DNA from 3 places in the Pantoea sp. E956-1 genome. Region 2 is predicted to be linked to each of the others. Evidence: predicted binding sites of a transcription regulator. Region 2 holds the regulator's gene; each other region holds the start of a gene.

The links. The regulator LexA, encoded in region 2, represses DNA repair genes until DNA is damaged. The targets are predictions, from matches to a motif close to TNCTGTATGTACATACAGNA.
Region 1: a site for LexA is predicted at 1,774-1,793, ahead of dinB (DNA polymerase IV). Genes of this name have one in related genera too.
Region 3: a site for LexA is predicted at 1,900-1,919, ahead of umuD (translesion error-prone DNA polymerase V autoproteolytic subunit). Genes of this name have one in related genera too.

Annotation. Positions count from the first base shown of each region.
Region 1 is NZ_CEUYZP010000010.1:83,178-90,692, forward strand. Features, by position in the region: gene AC0T7J_RS20180 (sugar ABC transporter substrate-binding protein) at 1-670, shown strand, start outside; gene dinB (DNA polymerase IV) at 707-1,762, opposite strand; gene dpaA (peptidoglycan meso-diaminopimelic acid protein amidase) at 2,007-2,750, shown strand; gene AC0T7J_RS20195 (class II glutamine amidotransferase) at 2,721-3,488, opposite strand; gene lpcA (D-sedoheptulose 7-phosphate isomerase) at 3,540-4,118, opposite strand; gene fadE (acyl-CoA dehydrogenase FadE) at 4,372-6,822, shown strand; gene mtnK (S-methyl-5-thioribose kinase) at 7,137-7,515, opposite strand, start outside.
Region 2 is NZ_CEUYZP010000009.1:171,891-179,405, reverse strand. Features, by position in the region: gene psiE (phosphate-starvation-inducible protein PsiE) at 1-128, shown strand, start outside; gene ubiC (chorismate lyase) at 215-727, shown strand; gene ubiA (4-hydroxybenzoate octaprenyltransferase) at 738-1,622, shown strand; gene plsB (glycerol-3-phosphate 1-O-acyltransferase PlsB) at 1,906-4,329, opposite strand; gene AC0T7J_RS19635 (diacylglycerol kinase) at 4,458-4,826, shown strand; gene lexA (transcriptional repressor LexA) at 4,932-5,546, shown strand; gene dinF (MATE family efflux transporter DinF) at 5,647-6,969, shown strand; gene AC0T7J_RS19620 (CsbD family protein) at 7,137-7,349, shown strand; gene zur (zinc uptake transcriptional repressor Zur) at 7,423-7,515, opposite strand, start outside.
Region 3 is NZ_CEUYZP010000001.1:195,675-203,189, reverse strand. Features, by position in the region: gene AC0T7J_RS01010 (hypothetical protein) at 1-37, opposite strand, end outside; gene umuC (translesion error-prone DNA polymerase V subunit UmuC) at 188-1,456, opposite strand; gene umuD (translesion error-prone DNA polymerase V autoproteolytic subunit) at 1,459-1,878, opposite strand; gene AC0T7J_RS00995 (hypothetical protein) at 2,214-2,465, shown strand; gene AC0T7J_RS00990 (hypothetical protein) at 2,568-2,792, opposite strand; gene AC0T7J_RS00985 (biofilm development regulator YmgB/AriR family protein) at 3,333-3,578, shown strand; gene AC0T7J_RS00980 (manganese catalase family protein) at 3,868-4,716, shown strand; gene AC0T7J_RS00975 (SDR family oxidoreductase) at 4,806-5,669, shown strand; gene AC0T7J_RS00970 (UV damage endonuclease UvsE) at 5,662-6,672, opposite strand; gene AC0T7J_RS00965 (MmcQ/YjbR family DNA-binding protein) at 6,774-7,139, shown strand; gene AC0T7J_RS00960 (con-10 family general stress protein) at 7,294-7,470, shown strand.

The DNA.
Region 1 (7,515 bases), on a different contig from region 2:
GGGCGTCACCGTCACCGCGCAGGATGACGCTTCACTGGCGCAGTTGTCGCTGGGCCAGCTCATCCATGATTTCAATGGCAAAGCGAACATCGTCAAGCTATGGGTTGCCGGTTTCCCGCCGATGGAACGCCGTCAGGTAGTGTATGAAAAACTGCTGAAAGAGAATCCGGGCATTCATCAGCTTGAGTCGATTGGTGCGGTTTCAACTGACGTTCAGGGCGACACCGCCAATAAAATTGGCGCGATTCTGGCGAAATACCCTAAAGGCAAAATCGACGCCATCTGGGGTGCCTGGGATGCCTTCAGCCAGGGCGCTTACAAAGCGCTGCAGGAAAATGGCCGTACCGAGATCAAGCTCTACAGTATTGATGTCTCGAACCAGGATTTGCAGCTGATGCGCGAGAAAAACAGCCCGTGGGTACAGACGGTGGCGGTCGATCCTAAAACCATTGGCGCGGTGAATATGCGTCTGGTGGCGAAGAAAATTGCCGGTGAAGAGACGCCCGCGACTTACCAGTTTAAAGCGGCATCAATCTCTCAGCAGCAGCTTAACAGCCAGCCTGGCGCCGTGAACGTCGCGTCGCTGAACAAGATTATTCCGGGCTGGGGCAGCAATGAGGATTTTGTCGCTCCGTGGTTTGCGACTCTGGCGGCGAAATATAAGAAGTAATCGAATGTCAGCCTTGCCGGTCGGTGAGGCTGACGGTTACAGACCCAGCAGTAGCTGACGCTCCAGCTGGGGATCAACCATAGTCACATGTAATCCTACCAGCCGCACGCCGCGCCCGGCACGACGTTCATCCCAGGTTTTACGGGCGATGGCAATCATGTCCTCTTTGTTCAGCACTGGCCAGATATGCTCCTGGGTCGTCTGCTGAAAATCACTGAACTTCAGTTTGACGCCCTGACGCGCCACCTGCTTGTCAGGTCGGATCTGCGTCAGCCGGCGATCCAGTTCGGCGTAGAGAAAATCGATAATTTCCAGGCAGGCATCCCAGTCGCTGATATCTTCCGCCAGCGTCCGTTCAACCCCCAGCGATTTACGCTCGCGCTCAACGATCACGCTGCGGTCATCAATGCCATTGCTGCGCTCCCACAGCACCCGGCCAAACTTGCCAAAGCGCTTTAACAGCAGCGCTAAGTCTGCCTTCTGCACGTCGCCACAGGTTACCAGCCCCATCTCTTCCAGTTTTTTGGCCGAGACTTTGCCAACGCCAGGGATCTTCGCCAGCGGCAGGGTTAGCAGAAAACCGGACATCTCCGGCGGGGTAATCACGAACTGCCCGTCCGGCTTATTCAGGTCAGAGGCGATCTTCGCCAGAAATTTAATCGGGGCGATGCCCGCGGAGGCGGTAAGCCCGGTTTCACGGTAGATGGTGGCGCGGATCGCCTGCGCCATCAGCGTGGCAGAGCCGTGACAGTGCGGGCTGTCGGTAACATCCAGATAAGCTTCATCGAGGGAGAGCGGTTCAATCAGCGGTGTATAGCGGGTAAAGATGTCGCGGATCTGCGCGGAGGCTTCTTTATAGGCGTCGAAGCGTCCTGGCAGCAGACGCAGATGCGGACATAACTTGAGGGCCATGCCGGTGGGCATCGCACTGCGCACGCCAAATTTGCGCGCCGGATAGTTGGCGGTGCTGATCACGCCGCGACGCTCGCGGCTGCCACCAATGGCGATCGGGATGTCGCGCAGCTGGGGATTATCACGCATCTCCACCGCGGCATAGAAGCAGTCCATATCGACATGAATGATTTTACGCATACCCCCTCCGGCACTGGATAAGTATACAGTTGGCAGGGGTAACTGCAATATTTGTCGCGTTGACGATTAAAGTTTACAAATTTCTGGCCGAATATCTTTCAGTAAATCGCGAATTTGGCTGACGCCGTCTTGCTAAAAAAACAGACAATGTTTAATGTTGCGCTGCGGTAGCGGACAGTTCCGATAATGCAAACAGAGACGCACATTTTGCGTCATGTTCTCTTCACCTCAAGGTACACACAGCATGGGCAAAATCGCACTCCTGTTTGCGATGATTTTACTGCCAGCCCTCAGCATGGCAATGACACCCGAACCCGTCTCAACGGCACCGGTCAGCAAAGAATTAAAGAAGCAGTTACTCGGCACCCCGGTCTATATCCAGATCTTCAAGGAAGAACGCACGCTCGAACTCTACGGCAAAATCGGTAACGAATACCGCCTGCTGGACACCTACCGCATCTGTAACTTTTCTGGCGGCCTCGGCCCGAAACGCCGTGAAGGCGATTTCAAAAGCCCGGAAGGTTTTTACAACGTGAAGCTGAATCAGCTGAAGCCGGATAGCCGGTTTTATCGCGCGATCAACATCGGCTTTCCGAATCAGTACGATCGTAATCAGGGCTACAGCGGCAATTACCTGATGATTCATGGCGACTGTAAGTCGATTGGCTGCTATGCCATGACTAACGCCTATATGGATGAGATTTTTACCTATGTGAATGCCGCGCTGCGTAACGGCCAGCAGGATATCAGCATCAGCATCTATCCATTCCGCATGACCGACAGCAATATGCAGCGTCACCGCTACTCCACCTATGCCAGTTTCTGGCAGCAGCTGCAGCCGGGATACGCTTACTTTGCTAAATATCACCAGCCGCCGATGGTCAATGTCGCCAGCGGTAAATATGTGATGAACAGCAGCCCGGCACCGGTTTTAGCCAGTCCCGAAGCCGCTTCACGTTCATTCCTGGCGCTCTCCAAGGCAGAATAACGCCCATTCACCTGGCACGATCCGCTGCCAGGTTTCATTGGCCGTCAGTGGCTGCGTCGCAATCACCGTCACCACGTCATGCGGCGTGGTGTGCTGCTGAAAATCAACCTCCACATCCTGATCCAGTAACTGCGCCCGCCCAAACGGTGCGCGGCGGGTGATCCAGTAAAGATTGGTGGAGCAAAAGGCCATCAGATAACGACCATCTGACAGCAGCATGTTAAACACGCCCTTCTGCCGCAATGTGCCGGCAAGCTCCCCGATAAACCGGAATACCGCAGGCCAGTTGCCTGGCGTGCGCGGATAGCGCGTTGCCAGCTGATGCAGGATCCAGCAGAACGCCTTCTCGCTGTCCGTTTCGCCCACCGGCCGGAATGTGCCGGTCTCCAGTTGCCGATAGCCCCTGAGCTGCCCGTTGTGCGCATAGGTCCAGTTGCGGCCCCACAGCTCGCGGGTAAACGGGTGGGTATTTTCCAGCGATACCTGACCGCGATTCGCCTGGCGGATGTGCGCCACCACCGAATGCGATTTGATCGGATACTCCTGCACCAGACGCGCAATCGGCGAGTTAAAGCTCGGCAGCGGGTCTTTAAACGTACGACAGCCTTTATCTTCGTAGAAGGTAATGCCCCAGCCATCTTTGTGAGGCCCGGTTCCTCCGCCACGCTGAACCAGACCGGTAAAGCTGAAACAGATATCCGTGGGAACATTGGCGCTCATCCCGAGCAATTCGCACATAGCCACCGCCTTAGAGTAAGCGACCTCCCGTCAGGCGGGAGGCCAGCACAGTTACTTCACCATCTCTTTTTCGATCAGCAGCATCAGAATGTGGATCACTTTAATGTGGATCTCCTGGATGCGATCGGCATAACCAAAGTGTGGCACCCGGATTTCAATGTCGGCACTGCCTGCCATCTTACCGCCATCTTTACCGGTGAGGGTGATGACTTTCATCCCCTGCGCACGGGCAGCGTCAATCGCTTTAATGATATTGGCAGAGTTACCGGAAGTTGAGAGGCCCAGCAGCACATCGCCCGGACGCCCTACCGCTTCCACATAGCGTGAAAAGACATAGTCATAACCAAAATCATTACTGACGCAGGAGAGATGGCTGACATCAGAGATGGCAATCGCCGGATAGCCAGGACGATTTTCGCGGTAGCGACCGGTCAGCTCTTCAGCGAAATGCATCGCATCGCAATGTGAACCGCCGTTACCGCAGGAAAGCACCTTGCCGCCCGCCTTAAAGCTGTCAGCCAGCAGCACCGCAGCACGCTGGATCGCATGGATATTGGCCTCGTCGCTGAGGAATTTATTCAGCGTATCAGCAGCTTCATTAAGCTCAGAGCGGATAATGTCCTGGTACATAGGGATGTCCTTTTTTAGAAGAGGTTAATCGCAGCAAGTTTAACGGAATGGCCGGTCAGCGCAAAGCGTCATGCCACGGCTGGCCAGGCAGTGGCGGCGATTATCGCTGCAGCAGGTGATGCAGAAATGGACAGAAATCGGTTTTTGTGAGGCAGGTTGTAATTGCGATGTAAACAAATTGATAAATCAACCCAACTGCTCTAAACCTCTCTACATAACAGGTCAGACCTCTTACTACTTGGAGCGGTTCATTATGATGGTTGTCTCGATACTTGCCACGGTGGCGCTGATTGGCGCCCTGTTCTATCACCGCCTGTCGTTGCGGCTCAGCAGTGCGATTCTGCTGCTGTGGACTGCCGCGATGGCTGTTGCTCACCTCTGGACGCCATGGTTACTATTGCCGCTGGCGATCATCCTGCTGCCGTTCAACCTGCCGTCACTGCGCCGCAGCCTGTTTTCAAAGCCGATTTTTCAGCGCTTCCAGCAGGTGATGCCGCCGATGTCGCGCACCGAGAAAGAAGCGATCGATGCGGGCACCACCTGGTGGGAAGGCGATCTGTTTCAGGGCAAACCAGACTGGCAGAAGCTGCACAACTATCCGCAGCCGCGCCTGACCGCCGATGAGCAGGCTTTTCTCAATGGTCCGGTTGAAGAAGCGTGCCGCATGGCCAACGATTTCCAGATCACCCATGAGCTGGCGGATATGCCTCCGGAAATGTGGGCCTATCTGAAAGAGCATCGTTTCTTCGCGATGATTATTAAAAAAGAGTATGGCGGACTCGATTTCTCCGCCTATGCGCAGGCCTGCGTGCTGCAAAAACTGTCGGGTGTCTCCGGGATTCTGGCGATTACCGTGGGCGTGCCTAACTCATTAGGTCCGGGCGAACTGCTGCAACACTACGGTACTGAAGAGCAGAAAAATCACTATTTACCCCGGCTGGCACGCGGCGATGAGATCCCCTGCTTTGCGCTGACCAGCCCGGAAGCGGGCTCAGATGCCGGAGCCATCCCCGATACCGGCGTGGTCTGCATGGGCGAATGGCAGGGTCAGCAGGTGCTGGGCATGCGGCTGACCTGGAACAAGCGCTACATCACGCTGGCACCGATCGCCACCGTGCTGGGCCTGGCATTTAAACTCTCCGACCCGGATCATCTGCTCAGCGATAACGAGAATCCTGGCATTACCTGTGCGCTGATCCCGACCAACACGCCCGGCGTGGAGATTGGTCATCGCCACTTCCCGCTTAACGTGCCGTTCCAGAACGGGCCGACACGCGGCAATAATATCTTTGTGCCGATTGACTATATTATCGGCGGCCCACAAATGGCCGGTCAGGGCTGGCGGATGCTGGTGGAGTGTCTGTCTGTAGGTCGCGGCATTACGCTGCCATCGAACTCAACCGGCAGCCTGAAAAGTGTGGCGCTGGCGACAGGCGCCTATGCCCATATCCGTCGTCAGTTCCGCGTCTCAATCGGTAAGATGGAAGGAATTGAAGAGCCGCTGGCGCGCATTGCCGGTAACGCATATGTGATGGATGCGGCGGCCACACTGATTACGGCCGGTATTATGCAGGGTGAAAAACCGGCCGTGCTGTCGGCGATTGTGAAATATCACTGCACCCATCGCGGTCAGCGCGCCATTATCGACGCCATGGATATTGCCGGCGGCAAAGGCATTATGCTGGGTAACAGCAACTTCCTGGCCCGCGCCTATCAGGGTGCGCCCATCGCTATCACAGTAGAGGGCGCTAATATTCTGACCCGCAGCATGATTATCTTCGGACAGGGTGCGATTCGCTGCCATCCTTATGTACTGCAGGAAATGGCGGCGGCAGCCAGCAACGATGTTAACGCATTTGATCAGGCGCTGTTCAGCCATATTGGTTATGTCGGCAGCAGCACCCTGCGCAGCCTGTGGCTGGGCTTAACGGCCGGACGTACCAGCGCCACTCCGACCCGCGATGGCACCCGCCGTTACTATCAGCATCTGAACCGCATCAGTGCCAACCTGGCGTTGCTCTCTGATGTGTCGATGGCGGTGCTGGGGGGCAGCCTGAAACGTCGTGAGCGTATCTCGGCGCGTCTGGGCGATGTGCTGAGCCAGCTCTATCTTGCCTCGGCGACGCTGAAACGCTACGACGATGAAGGCCGCAACGAAGCCGATCTGCCGCTGGTTCACTGGGGCGTGCAGGATGCGTTACATCAGGCGGAAGTCGCGATGGACGATCTGCTGCGTAACTTCCCGAACCGTCTGGTCGCGGGCGCATTGCGGATGACTATTTTTGCAGGCGGTCATCACTGCCCTGCTCCGTCTGATCGTCTGGACCATCAGCTGGCAAAACTGCTGCAACAGCCGTCAGCTACCCGCAGTCGTCTGGGCCGTGGCATGTACCTGACGCCCAGCGAGCACAACCCTGCCGGTCAGCTGGAACAGGCGTTGCAGGATGTGATGGCGGCAGAAGTGATCCATGACAGACTGTGCAAACAGACGAAGCAGCACCTCTCCTTTACCCGGCTGGATGCGCTGGCGAAGCGCGCGCTGGAACAGGGCTGGATTGATGCTAAAGAGGCTGAAGTGTTGCAGCGTGCAGAGACCAGTCGTCTGCGTTCGATTAACGTCGATGAGTTTGAGGCGGATGCGCTGGCAGTGCCGGTGCCAGAGAAAGCCCCTCAGCCTGCGTCACGGGCGAGTGAGGCGGCATAAGGTTCAGGGCCGATGTGATGTCGGCACAGAGTACTGAACTTAAAGCGATGGGGGTCAGCACTGTTTTCAGAGGTCACGCCTCGTCGGCCAAAAGAGCTGACAATGACAAATCCAGGTGAATCTGACCACAATCGATTAGCTTAAGGCGCAGGGAACAGGGTCAGAAGAGGAAAGCATCCCGCGTCAGGACGACGCGGGCCGAGCGAGCCAGGGATGGCTTTAGCGACTTTCCGAGCTGACCCTGTTTCCGGCGCGGGCACGCCCTCACAGCTGGCCTTTGCTTTACCTGAAAGCCGACATCATGTCGGCCTTTTTTATCCTGCCTGACGGATGCGGGCAATCAGCGCATCCGCGTCTTCTACGTGACCGGCCGCCAGAATCAGCGTGCGTCCCAGATTAATTGCATTACGGATGCAGTCGGTACGCATTGCCGGATCGGCAATCAGCTTCATATCCGCCACGTGTGACATCCCCACCGTGCGGCGAATCAGTTCGGTGCCGCAGTAACCAATGGTATCGGCCCAAACTTTACGCAGAAACGCCTCGGCATAGCCTGGATAAGCCAGTGCCTCATCGCGGGTTTTCTCTGCCGCCAGTGCCAGAAAGCCCGCGGCAAAGGTGGTCCAGAGCGTATGCACATCGCTGAGGCGCTGCTCGCGTGCATCGGCGGCCTCACGCGGTGGCAGCAGACCC
Region 2 (7,515 bases):
CGGCAATTATCCGCCTGATTATCGTCGACCATAAAAATCCCTTCGATACGCTCTGTTACTCTGCGGCGATTCTGATTCTGGTGGTCACTCTGTGGCTGGCGAACAGCAACCGCCTGAAACGCGAGTAATCCTCTTGCCGTCTGTCATGACGGCAGGTGTTCGCATCGCGTCTCTGCGCTAAACTAGCGTCCTGAAAATTATTGGGAGTGGTGCTATGTCGCAAGACGCGCTCAGCTTATTACGTGCACTCAACTGGCTTTCTCCGTCGCAGGCAACCCTTGCGCCGCCATTGCTCGACTGGCTGATGGAGGAGGATTCAATGACGCGCCGTTTTGAACAACATTGCCAGCGGGTCACGGTTCAGCCGCTGCGTGAAGGCTTTATCGACGCCAGCGAGTTAGGTGATGAAAAGGGCTTGTTGCCAGACGATCAACGCTTCTGGCTGCGCGAAGTGCTGCTGTTCGGCGACGATCAGCCCTGGCTGGCTGGCCGTACGCTGGTGCCGGAAAGCACCCTCAACGGGCCAGAAGCGATGCTGCAGCAGCTGGGCACCCGGCCGCTGGGGCGCTATCTCTTCTCCTCTTCGACGCTGACCCGGGATTTTATTGAGCCGGGGCAGGTGGAGGGATTGTGGGGACGGCGCTCACGCCTGCGTCTCTCGGGTAAACCGCTGCTGCTGACTGAACTGTTTTTACCGGCATCGCCGCTCTATCGCGATCTGGTCTGAGGATCCTGTGGTGCAAAATAGCTTAAGTATGAACAAATGGCGGGCCTACACACGTCTGATGCGTATCGATAAACCAATCGGTACGCTGCTGCTGATGTGGCCAACGTTCTGGGCATTATGGCTGGCTGACATGGCGATCCCGCCGCTGCCGGTGCTGGCGGTGTTTGTTGCCGGGGTCATCGTGATGCGTGCGGCCGGTTGTGTAATCAATGACTATGCCGATCGCAAAGTAGATGGTCATGTCGAGCGCACGAAGCATCGGCCACTGGCCAGCGGCGCGGTGAGTGCAAAAGAGGCTAAGCTGCTGTTCGTGATCCTGGCACTGGTGGCTTTTGCGCTGGTGCTGACCATGAACCTGATGACGATTATGCTCTCTGTAGTGGGGCTGGCGCTGGCCTGGGTCTATCCCTTTATGAAGCGCTATACCCACCTGCCTCAGGTGGTTTTGGGTGCCGCCTTTGGCTGGGCGATTCCTATGGCCTGGTCGGCAGTTAGTGAGTCCTTACCTCTGGTCTGCTGGCTGGTATTTATCGCCAACATCTGCTGGACGGTCGCCTATGACACCCAGTATGCGATGGTGGATCGGGATGATGACCTGAAGATTGGCGTGAAGTCGACCGCGATTCTTTTTGGCCGATTCGACAAGCTGATCATTGGCCTGCTGCAACTGGCGACGCTGCTGCTGATGGCGCTGGTGGGCATCATGCTGCATCTGAACAGCGCCTTCTACTGGACGTTGCTGCTGGCTGCCGCGCTGTTTGTTTATCAGCAGAAGCTGATCGCCGGACGTGAGCGGCAACCCTGTTTCCAGGCTTTTCTCAATAATAACTATGTCGGGATGGTGCTGTTCCTCGGTGTACTGATGAATACCCCGCCGTTCAGCCAGCTGTTCTGATAGAGAGTTTCCAGACATAAAAAGGCGATCCGGGAGGTCGCCAAACCTGACGAGGATGAATCTGGCAGCAATGAATGAGCTCAACGCGCAGGGAACATGGGCAGAAGAGGAAAGCGTCCCGCGGCAGGGACGGCGCGGGCCGAGCAGTCAGGGATGACGCTTTTGCGTCTTTCCGATCTGACGATGTTCCCTGAGCAGGCACCGTTTTACAGCGAATCGGACCAGACCTGGCCTATAAAAAAGGCGACCTCATGAGGTCGCCTTTTTACTATGCGCGCTGCGGTCAGTCGTGCGCCCCAGCGGTTTCAATCGTCATACGAACATCGCTGGTGACCAGGTCTGCCAGCATATGCCAGGTCGCCATGGTCTGCGCAACATCGGCATCACCGCTGTCGCTGATATACCCCTCATCGCGCAGGGTCAGGACCAGTGAGGTAAAGACCGCTTTGTCGAAGAATTCCGGGGCATTGATACCGTGCAGCACCGACAGACGCTGTGCCAGCGTCCGGCTCTCTTTCTCCAGCGTGCCGCGGTTAATCGTCGGCTTGGCGCTGAGAATGGAGAACGTAATGGCATAGCGCTGCAGCGTTTCACGCACACCGGCGGCCAGCAGTTGCAGTGTGCGATAGCGCGCTGAGGAAAAGCGTAATTCGCCGGCTTCGAGCGTAATCAGGCCCTGACGCGCCAGCTCCTGACTCAGTTCGGTCAACAGTTGCGGCAGCTCATCGGTCTGCCAGCGCAGGAACAGCTCACTCTTCAGCATCGGGTAGATCAGGCTCACCTGACGCAGCAGTTCTGCTTCGCTCAGCGTCTGATGCTGCTGAACAATGGCGGCAATCAGCGACGGCATCACCAGCATGTGATGAATATTGTTGCGATAGTAGGTCATCAGCACTGCCTGCTCACGCGGCAGAATGATGATGTCGCCAATACTGTCCTTTTCACTCTCAAACTTATTCATACCCAAGGCGTGATCCAGCAGCGCTTCCGCTGAGAGATCGGGTACGGTCGCATTTGGCGAGTAAGGCACGTTGCGCAGCAACTGGGTATAGCACTCCAGTTGTTCAATCAGCTGTTCACGGGTTAGTGAGCGCTGACGTGACGCCAGCAGGGCGGTGACACAGAGATTCATGGCGTTAGCCGCGCCCGCTTCATTGATACGCACCATCAGGCTGGCAGCAATATCGTTGACGGTCGGTGTTAACCAGCTGGGACGCTGCGGCTCAATCGGATCGATGGCATCGCGCCATTCCGGCACTCGCTTGTTAAGATAGTTGACCAGCGGCAGGGGTTCGCCAAAGTTAACGTAACCCTGACCGAGATTACGCAGCTTGCGTAAGCCGCGCACCATCTGCATGAAGCCCTCTTTCTCTTTCGCCGCGCCGCGCAGTTCTTTAGCGTAAGTGCCCACTTCCATCACATGCTCATAGCCGATATAGATCGGCACCAGCGTGATCGGACGATTTCCGCCGCGCAGCATCGCCTGCAGCGTCATGGCTAAGGTGCCGGTTTTAGGGTCCAGCAGGCGACCGGTTCGTGAACGGCCTCCTTCGACAAAATACTCAACCGAATAGCCCCGGGTGAACAGCTCGCCGAGATATTCACGGAATACCGTGGCGTAGAGCTTGTTGCCTTTAAAGGTACGACGAATAAAGAAAGCGCCCAGACGACGGAAAATCGGGCCGGCTGGCCAGAAGTTGAGATTGATCCCGGCTGCGATGTGCGGCGGCACCAGTCCCTGATGATAAAGCACATAGGAGAGCAGCAGATAATCCATGTGGCTGCGATGGCACGGCACATAGACAATCTCGTGGCCATCCTGGGCCAGCTGGCGGACTTTTTCGCCGCCATTGACGTTGATGCCCTGATAGAGTCGACTCCAGAGCCAGCCCATCACGCGGTCAGTTACACGGATGGCTTCATAGGAGAAGTTTGCTGCAGTCTCCTCCATCATCTCGACGGCATTCTGCTGCGCTTTCTCATGGGAGATTTTTTTGCTGCGTGCTTCATCCTCTACTGCCTTTTCAATCGCTTTGGATTGCAGCAGACGATTAAATAGATCCTGACGCGCCGGCAAGCGCGGGCCAATCGCCGCCAGTCGCTGGCGGGCAAAATGAATGCGCGCCACGCGAGCCAGCTTCTGGGCGATCGACTGATCCGTACCGTGTTCAGTTGCCATGCGGCGCAGCGACACCGTCGGTGAGAAGCGGACAAAACTGTCGCGCCCGTGCCAGATCACCGCAAAGAACTTCTGCACCCCGTTCAGCACCCGCAGATGTGGCGTGGCTTCGCCCTGAACTTCACGTCCCGGTGCGCGACCAAACATCACGGTGACCGGCAGCATCTGTATATCGAGCTTTGGGTTATTACGGTGCAGGTCGAGGTAATCGTGAAAGATTTTCACGGATTCCACGCTGGGCACAAAATAGGGGAAGACACGCGGGCCATTGTGGATAAAGACGTGGCGCGGCAGCAGTGAACCATCAATCTCCAGCGGAGAGAGCGGGTCGGGCAGATGATGCCGCAGACACTGCGCGCGTAATGTCAGTAAGTCGGCCTTCGAATCGTAAGGCAAAACATACATAATAGGTCGGGTCGGATCCAGACCATGTTCAGACACGGGATCGGCCGGAATGGCCTTACTTTTTACCAAAAACGACAGTGGTAAATTAAGCAGTTTGTAATAGAGTTTACGCCAACCTGACATAGACAACATGAAGCCTCTTGTTAGCAAAGCGCCGCAAGCATACCAGAAAGCGCAGCGAAGATCTGTGGTGGTGCCCATTGCACGCAGCCCAGACATTGACGTCAATCCGATGAAAGGGTTCCCACATCATGGCAAATAATGCCACCGGACTTATCAGAATAGTAAAAGCCGCAGGTTACTCATGGCAGGGACTGCGAGCCGCCTGGCAACATGAGGCGGCGTTTCGCCAGGAAGCGCTGGCTGCGCTGGTCGCAATTATTATTGCGTGCTGGCTGGATGTCGATATGGTCTCACGCATCCTCATGATTGGGGTGGTGGTGCTGGTGGTCATTGTTGAAATCCTCAATAGCGCTATTGAAGCGGTGGTTGACCGCATCGGTCAGGAGCATCATCCGCTGGCGGGCCGGGCGAAAGACATGGGCTCGGCGGCGGTACTGATCAGCATTTTACTGGCACTCTTTGTCTGGATCGCGCTGCTCTGGACACATTTGCGATAAGCCTTCCACAATGCGTCTGAGGGCGCGTTTTCCCTGACAATTGGTTTCCATTTCGCCAATACCTGTATATACTCACAGCGACTGTATAAACAACCAGGGGGCGGGATGAAAGCATTAACCAGCAGGCAGCAGCAGGTCTATGACCTGATTCGCGACCATATTTCTTCAACGGGCATGCCGCCTACGCGTGCCGAAATTGCGGCGCAGCTGGGCTTCCGTTCGCCGAATGCGGCAGAAGAGCATCTGAAAGCGCTGGCGCGTAAAGGCGTTATCGAGATCGTTTCCGGTGCATCACGCGGCATTCGCCTGTTAATGGAAGAAGAAGCCTCAGAAGGGCTACCGCTGATTGGCCGGGTTGCTGCCGGTGAGCCGATCATGGCGCAGGAACATATCGAAACTCATTACAAGGTCGATCCAGGCCTGTTTAAGCCTTCTGCTGACTTCCTGCTGCGCGTCAGCGGAATGTCGATGAAAGATATCGGAATTATGGATGGCGATTTGCTCGCGGTGCATAAAACCCAGGATGTGCGCAACGGCCAGGTTGTGGTTGCCCGCATTGATGATGAAGTTACCGTTAAACGCTGGAAAAAGCAGGGTGCTATCGTGCATCTGCTGCCTGAAAACAGCGATTTTGACCCGATTGTTGTCGATACCCGTGCGCAGTCGCTGACTATTGAAGGTCTGGCGGTGGGCGTGGTGCGCAACGGCGAGTGGCTCTGATTTTGACGCCAGCGTGCATTCGCTTTTTCTGATGCTATTCTGTCTGCCCTAATTTTGTCGCTGTCTCTTTTGCGCAGCGACACTGAGCACGGAACGGCGAATGCGCTTTATCACGGCAACGGATAAAAATCTCTGGCGGCTCGCACTGCCAATGATCCTTTCAAATATCACTGTTCCCTTACTGGGAGTGGTCGATACTGCAGTAATTGGTCATCTCGACAGCCCTGTCTATCTTGGCGGGGTTGCGGTCGGGACTACAGTGACCAGCTTCCTTTTTATGCTGCTGCTTTTCCTTCGAATGAGTACGACTGGCCTTACGGCACAGGCGTTTGGTGCGGGCGATAAAACCGCTCTGGCGCGCGCGCTGACGCAACCGCTGATCATCGCGCTGCTGGCAGGTGTACTGTTCATCGCTTTGCGTTATCCGATTATCCAGCTGGCGACCCATCTGGTTGGCGGCAATCCCGATGTACTGGAACAGGCGGCGCTGTTTATTCAGATTCGCTGGCTCAGTGCGCCTGCCACGCTGGCAAACCTGGTAATCCTGGGCTGGCTGCTGGGCGTGCAGTATGCGCGTGCGCCAGTGATCCTGCTGGTGGTGGGCAATCTGGTTAACATCGTGCTCGATCTCTGGCTGGTGATGGGGCTGCACTGGGGTGTCGCGGGGGCGGCCACCGCCACGGCACTGGCAGAGTACATCACGCTGGGCGTCGGCAGCATCATGGTCTGGCGGGTATTAAAACTGCGCGGAATTACGCTTAGCCTGCTGAAGCAGAGCTGGCGCGGTGACAGCGGCCGGCTGCTGCGACTGAACCGGGACATCATGCTGCGCTCTCTGATGCTGCAGCTCTGTTTTGCCTCGCTGACCGTGCTGGGCGCGCGACTCGGCCCTGATGTGGTGGCGGTTAACGCAGTATTACTGATGTTCATTACTTTTACTGCCTATGCGCTGGATGGCTTTGCCTACGCAGTTGAAGCTTTTGCGGGTGAGGCGCATGGTGCAAAAGATGGCAGTAAACTCCTGCGCGTCTGGCACTCTGCCTGTCGGCAGGCGGTGGTGGTGGCGCTGTTCTTCTCGCTGATCTATGCCATTTTTGGCCCGCAGATCGTGTCGTTGCTGACCTCTCTTCAGTCACTTCAGCAGACAGCGGACCGCTATCTGGTCTGGCAGATGATAATGCCGCTGATCGGTGTCTGGTGTTATCTGCTGGATGGCATGTTCATCGGGGCGACGCGCGGGCGCGAGATGCGTAACAGCATGGTGGTAGCCGCAGCAGGCTATTTTCTGACGCTGCTTAGCGTACCGGTACTGGGTAACCATGGTCTGTGGCTGGCGGTCACGGTTTTCCTGGCGCTGCGCGGCCTGTCGCTGTGGCTCATCTGGCGTAAGCACTGGCGTCAGAACAGCTGGTTTGATGCCTGAGTCAGCAGTGGCTGCACGCAAGCCGATACGGATTATTCTGTATTATTCCATGGTTAAGAAATTGGCTACTACAATTAACTCTATGCAGCGCAGTTAACCAGCGCTTTGTATCGTTATTTTGTTAAGCAGCAAGATAATCATTAAAACCCGAGGATTGGAGGTCTGCCATGAATAAAGACGAAGCAAGCGGCAACTGGAAGCAGTTCAAAGGCAAAATGAAAGAGAAATGGGGCAAGCTGACCGACGATGATATGCAGGTTATCGAAGGTAAACGCGATCAGCTGGTTGGCAAAATCCAGGAGCGTTACGGCTCTACGAAAGATGAAGCCGAGCGCGAAGTAACCGACTGGGAAGGTCAGAACAAAGATCACCGCTGGTAATCAGACAATAGGTTGATAATCAGCTGAACGCGTTCCGGTGGGCCCTCACCGGAACTGCACAAGGATGTGCCAGCTACCCGCGTTTTCCCCGCTTTTTACCCTCATCCTGATGGTCATGCTCGCAACTTGCATGGTGCGTACAGGCTTCAACCGCAGCACAATTTTC
Region 3 (7,515 bases), on a different contig from region 2:
AGAGCATCACTCTGGCTTCAAACTGCCTGAAATCCATTATATTTACCTGGTAATTTTTTAAAATGCCAGATGAAAAACTACTCATCTGGCCAGGTAAAGCATAACTTCCTGCCGCTTTAATCGCGTGATAAAAAAAGCTTTTAGCAGAGACCGCGGCTTCAGCAGCAGAGGAACATCGGGTCAGCGTTCACTTAAGCGCAACCACAGGCAGATCGGTTATCCGGGTGGTATAGGCAGGCGACAGCATCTCGCGTTTCATCGACCAGGCTTTGTTTATTCCCTGCCCGGCAAACCACAGCTTCCCGCTGCCGAGCTTGTTGACTGTGTCGATCAGCTTCATCAGCTCTTCGCTGTTGCGGCGTGGCTGATGTTCATCAAACAGATCAAACTGAGCCACGCCCTGACTGAAAAAATCCCCCAGCACGATGCCCGCCTTCATGTAGCGATGTCCCTCAATCCAGATGTTATCCAGACACGCCAGCGCAACGCCGATAATGTCGCGGGTGTCCTGCGTCGGGATCAGCAACTGGCCGGTGGACTGATTGCCATAAAAGGGTTCGTCAGCCGCATGCGGACTGGTTCGCACAAAGACGCCTGCCTGACGACAATATTGATTCTCCCGGCGCAGCTTCTCTGCCGCGCGCTCAGCATACGCGCAGACGGCTTCACGCATCTGGTCGTAGTCGGAGATACGGCTGCCAAACGAGCGCGAACACATGATTTGCTGTTTATCCGGCGTTACTGACTCCAGCTCCAGGCAGGATTCACCGCGCAGCTCTCTGACGGTACGTTCCATCACCACGCTGAACTGTTTGCGAATGGCCTCAGTGCTTTGATCGGCCAGATCTTTCGCCGTCATGACGCCCATGGCGTTGAGCCGTTTGCCAATCCGGTGGCCCACCCCCCAGACATCCGCTACATCAATCAGCGCCAGCAGTTTTTTTTGTCGTTCGGGGTTCGACAGGTCAACAATACCGCCGGTTTTGCTCCATTTTTTGGCCGCAAAATTTGCCAGCTTGGCCAGCGTTTTAGTCTGCGCAATGCCGACCCCCACAGTCAGATGGGTCTCTTTGCGTATCCGTTCTCTGACCTGATGACCAAACGTCTCCAGCGCCATACAGTTCTGCACGCCGGTGAGATCCATAAACGCCTCGTCGATCGAGTAGATCTCCACCGACGGCGCCATCTCTTCCAGTATCGTCATCACCCGATGGCTCATGTCGGCGTAAAGCGCATAATTTGAGCTGAAGACCTGCACCGCATGACGTGTGAGTTCTTCACGCATTTTAAAATAGGGCGCGCCCATTTTGATGCCGGCTTTTTTTGCCTCGGCGCTGCGCGCAATCACACAGCCGTCGTTGTTCGACAGCACCACCACCGGCTTGCCCCTCAAATCGGGCCGGAAAACGGTCTCACACGACGCGTAAAAGCAGTTCACATCGACCAGCGCGAACATGGTCAGTGGGTCGCTTTAATCACAAAGGTCACAACGCCAAACACTTCCAGCGCATCTTCGGTCTGGATAGCGATCGGTTTAAATTTGGTATTCATCGGCATCAGTTGCAGGCAGGGATGAAGCTGGAGACGTTTAACGGTGAATTCACCGTCGACCGCAGCGACCACAATATCGCCGTGTGAGGCCGTGAGTGAACTGTCAACCACCAGCATGTCACCATCATTGATGCCCGCCTCAATCATTGACTCGCCACTGACCCGGACAAAGTAGGTGGCGCTGGGGTGCTGGACCATCAGCGCATTGAGATCAATGCGTTGTTCAACATAATCCTGCGCCGGGGATGGAAATCCGCACGGCACACGTTCGATATATAGCGGTAAAGGCATAACGGCACGAATGTCCGCAGGTTTAATGAATTCCATCATTTCGCTCCTTTTTAAGATTACTGTATATAAACACAGTAATAGCTAATCCCCCTTTTAATCAAGTGAGATGGGACATCTTTAAGCGAAAGGGTTGATGGTAATGCACTTTTTTTTAAACGTTTTTTCGCATTGCCGTCAGAGTAAGCGGAAACGGGTTATTTTCGCCGCACTGCCGGAATATCGTCGATTTCTTCTTACAGTAAAGAATCTTATAAATTCACCGGCTGATTATTTTTACTTAAGGAAAATCTGACAACGCTTCTCTGGCATTCGGAGAGGTTTGAATATTACGGGCAGGCTGGTTATTCTGCTTTTTTAAGCATGGAGGGGTTATGGCAGACGACGATCGAATCAAACAGCTGGAAGAGGCAGTTACGCAGTTAACGGTTGAGACCACGGTATTAAAAGCGATACTCGGTCAGCAAATTGCGCTGAATAATCTCAATTACAAAGGGAAGTTTGACGATGTCCTGGCGGCGCTGGCGAAAGAGTATGCCGAACGCGGTCTGGAAGAGGGCAATAATCAGGCTATCCATGATGCCCTGCGTCAGTATATTAAATATGAGCCACCCGCAATGGAATAAGCGGACTTTCCGGCAGCGTCCGATGCCGGACGTTATCGGCGCCTGAACGCTGCCACCGCCCTGCACCGCCTCCGGGCAGCCTCAGATGAAACAGGTTAGTGTTTACACCTCGCTGTCACTCTCCAGCGCATCCTGAATTGCGTCGGCCAGATTGGCAACTTCATTCGCCACGGCCTGCAGATCCCAGGCGGTTTTTGAGCCGGTTGCTGAGGTGGAGGCGCTGACGGACTCCTTTGCCACTGACAGAGCAGCAGCCACAGCGACCGAACGTTTATGTTGTTCCTGAGTCATGCCCGCAGGCGGAATTGCGAAATAGTCGTGAACCATGATCATTTCCTTGTGATAAATAAGGGGTCAACCTTAGCCTTCTGCATCAGGCGTGGGAAGTGAATTATGCGGCATGGCCTGTCAGACGGCCAGGATTGCAGCAGCACACACTTTTCCAGCGCTGAAACCTGTACAACTTTGGCTGAAATCTGCGGAAAAAAGCGATTTTAACGCGTTAACGTGGCGTCAGCCATAATCTTCAGCCTTCTGGCCTGAAAATCGCCGCCCCTCCCAAAAAATCTGCAACTTACTGTATTTATTCAACTAACCCTCTTAAAACCTTTATTCACTTTAAACATACTTTTGAAATACACCACCGACCAGTTAAATTTTGTCAAATTTCATTGTACAAGTTTTCGATTCTTGTATAACTTTGTCACGTGATGTTAAATCACTTGTAACGAAAGGTGCTTTGCACCGCATCTGAAGGTGTTGTGGATTTCCACCTTCAGATGCATTTTTTTTGCGTCAGCCGGTAACCGGATCTGAATCGACGCGTTCTTCCCCCAATTTCTTATGAGGCCTGACATGCAAACAACGATGAATACAGAGTCTCAGATTTCTGATTACTTCATGAACTCTGGTACCGCGCTGACCACGGAAAAACAGGTTATCGCCGCAGTCCATGCCGAACTCGCCCATGCGAAAACCCATGTCTCAGATAAAGACATTGTGCTGGGCCTGATTCACCGCCTGGAGTGCGAGCGTGACGTGGTTAAACAGGATATTTACCGTCAGGCGCTTGAACATGTTCTGCAGCGCACTTCGGCGACCAACGGCAGCTAAAAATCTGTGTCTGTTATGAGGGAACGCGAATTAGCATGGATGCTTTTCCCGTCCGGAATCAGCCCCTGTTATGGGGCTTTTTTTATTTCTCCTGCACTGAATCACTTGTCCCCTCCTCACCGCTAAGATTGCCTGCCCTGCCGGACCAGATATAGCTCCGGTCTTTACTGTTTTCGCCACTTATTCAACCTGAAATTCCGATTAAATGCTCTCGTTTCGCTTTATTTATCCGTTATCTGTGTCCAGGCTTTTTCTGCATCCACTGCAAACACAGACGAGGAAAATAATCATGTTTCATCATTCATCAAAACTTCAATTCCCGGTTCGTGTAGAGAAACCCGATCCAGAATTTGCCATGCTGCTACAGCAGGCCATCGGCGGCGTCGAAGGTGAGATTCGTGTAGCGATGCAATACTTTTTCCAGGCGATGGGCGCGCGCGGTGATGTGCGGATTCGCGATCTGCTGATCTCGACCGCCACCGAAGAGCTGAGCCATATCGAGATGCTGGGCTACGCCGTGGCGCTTAACCTTGAAGGTGCCCCGCTCTCTTACCAGGAAGCGTCAGCGAAAGATCCGGTGGTTAATGCGATTCTGGGCGGAATGAACCCGCGCCATATCCTCTCTTCCGGTCTGGCAGCGATGCCGGTTAACGCCAACGGCGTGCCTTTTGATATGAGTCATATCTATGCGTCCGGCAACGTGGCGGCCGATATGCTGGCTAACGTCACCGCAGAAGCTACCGGCCGCGTACTGGCCACCCGGCTCTACAATATGACGGAAGATAAAGGCATGAAGGACTTCCTGTCGTTCCTGATTGCGCGTGACACCATGCACCAGCAGCAGTGGCTGGCGGTGATTGAAGAGATGGGCGGTCTGAACGCCTCGCTGCCAATCCCGAACAGCTTCCCGCAGGAGCATGAAGCGCAGGAGCACTCTTACTACTGTCTGAATACCTCGCTGGATAAACCGCTGCCGGAAGGTCGCTGGAGCAATGGCCCGGCTTACGATGGCCATGGTCAGTTCAGCGCGAAACAGCAGCCAGATATTCTGGGTGATGAGCCGCTGCTCGGCAATGCCCGTCCCGGTTCTGGTGCGCAGTCAGAGCAGATTGACGGCATTACGTCACCCAAGCCTTAACTGACGCAGGCGTACCGGTCCGGGCCACACCGCACGGTGTGACCCGGACCGGTTGTTTTACGCTAACGGATTTTTATGGAGGAATATTCATGTCATCGACTCAACGTCCGCACCCCCCTTTTACCGAACAGCAACAAACGCCGCCGGGTAAAACCGCGGCTATGCAGCCACAGCCCGATCATGGCGAGCAGAGTTATCAGGGCTCCGGCCGCCTGGCGGGGAAAAAAGCCATTATTACCGGTGGCGATTCCGGCATTGGCCGGGCTGTCGCCATTGCCTTTGCCCGGGAAGGGGCCGATGTTCTGATCTCTTATCTTGATGAACATGAGGATGCGCAGGATACCGCCCGGCTGGTTGAAGAGGCGGGCCAGAAAGCGGTTCTGGTGCCAGGCGATATTACCGAGGCATCACACTGCGCTGCGCTTGTCGATAAAGCCGTCGAAGCCTTTGGTGAGATTAATATTCTGGTGAACAACGCGGCGTATCAGATGACGCGCGAATCGCTGGACGAGATCAGCGACGAAGAGTTTGATCGGACGATGAAAACTAACCTCTACGCGATGTTTTACATCACTAAAGCGGCAACACGGCATATGCCTGCTGGTGGATCGATCATTAATACGGCCTCGATCAATGCTGACCAGCCGAAACCGAAGCTGCTCGCCTACTCTGCCACCAAAGCCGCCATCGTTAATTTCTCTGGCGGCCTGGCAGCCTTACTGGCTGAAAAAGGTATCCGTGCCAACGCGGTCGCGCCCGGTCCCATCTGGACACCCTTGATCCCATCGACCATGCCGGTTGAACAGGTGAAGAACTTTGGCAGTGAAGTGCCGCTGCAACGTGCCGGTCAGCCTGCTGAGCTGGCGCCAACCTATGTGATGCTGGCCAGTGACGAAGCCAGCTACATTTCAGGGGCGACGATTGCCGTGACGGGCGGCGTGGCCATTATTTAACGTTCGCCGATTCCCTGGCCCCTTCGGCCAGGGGATTACTTATCAGCTTCTGCGTTATCCCCCACTGAAAGAGCTGTTCCCGCGCCAGATTCTTCATTTTCACTTCACACATGATGTCGAAATCCTGAAAAGACAGCGCCCACGCATTCAGCGTCGGATTAAAGAAGTAGTCAGAGTGCGCCCGCAGCTTGCTTTTACTTACGCCCAGCTGCTGCTGATCGGGCCAGCCCTGCTGCGGAATAATGCCCTCCTGCGAAATCGAGTAGTGCAGCACCGGCCGTACGTCGCGCCAGGAATTGATCACCCGGGCAACACGCGCGTCATCGGGCTGAATAAACGCACTCTCTTTTACCCAGTGATGGTGAATATCCAGCACTACCGGACAGAGCGATGCTGCCTGCAGCACGTCATCCAGCGAGCAGGAGATCTCATCATTCTCAACCGTCAGCATCAGCCGCGCTTCCGGGCTGAGCTGATTAAACGACCGTTTGAAGCCGTCGAATCCCGCCTTGCCGTTCATATGAATGTTGATTTTAAAATCCTGAAAGGTCTTGCCATACCCCATTAGACAGGCGCAGAGCGTGTGATACTCCACATCCTCCAGCGCGCGAATCACCACATCGGGATTGTCGGAGGCGAGCACGGTATATTGCCCTGGATGGAATGAGAGCCGGATGTGATGCGCCCGTGCCAGCTCACCACAGCGGGCAAACAGCGGATAGAGTTCGGGCAGAAATGCGGTAAACAGTGGTGTGGCCTCAGGTACCGTATAGAGTGGCAACAGATCGCTGCCGATACGCATCATCCTGAGCGGTTCAGGTAAGGTGGCCAGATGTTCAAGTGTGAGGTAGAGATTGTTGAGATTAGTCACGGTGATTTCATAGATCAGCTGATGACGTTCATCATGCGATAAACTCAGAAACCGTTTACGGGTGGTGGCGCGAAACGGGAAAAACTGTTTGCCATCGCTGTTGAGATACTTACATGCAAAACCTAATTTCATGTCTGCTCCTGATTTATGCTTATCAGAAGTGTAACAGGCCCCCGCCGACCAGCCAGTCGCGGGCCGCAGATTCAGGCTGAATAATCACAGGGAGACTCACTATGCAGGGCCATGAAATCCAGCGCATCGCCATTGAAGCGGCTGAACGGCTGCCCGCCGCAGAATGCAGCTATCCATTCGGGCCGGAACATCAGGTCTATAAAGTGTGTGAAAAAGTGTTTTTACTGCTGACCGAACTGCGGGGTGTACCGATTATCACCCTGAAATGTGAGCCGCAGCAGGCAGAGCTGCACCGGGTGATCTATCCCTCGATCACCGCCGGTTATCATATGAATAAACGTCACTGGATCACGGTCTATCCCGGTGACGACCTCTCGCCTGGTCTGATTCAGCAGCTGGTTGAGGATTCGTATCAGCGTGTAGTGCGCGGTATACCCGCCTCGCGCCGGCCGGTCTGGGTGGGCTGAATCTCTGCTTATTCAGCATTATTATCAATAGATTAGCAGAACGCGAGCGCCGGCCATCCTGCCCTTTTGCTGGCACAATCCAGTCGGCAAACTAAACTTAACCCTGTGACTAGCTAGTCCTTCTTATCTATGGAACCTGATACGAGGCCTATCTATGACACAACAGAAATACCGGGGTGGCGCAGGCAACTTTGCCAATGACCCGGACCGCGCCAGTGCAGCTGGAAGTGCCGGTGGCAAAGCCAGTGGAGGCAATTTCAGGAACGATCCTGAAAGAGCCAGGGACGCTGGCCGCAAAGGCGGTAAAGTCAGTCGGCGCACCTCGAAGTAGATCTGAGTGAAGCGCTTCAGGATTTTATATGCCAGGGAGTGGCGA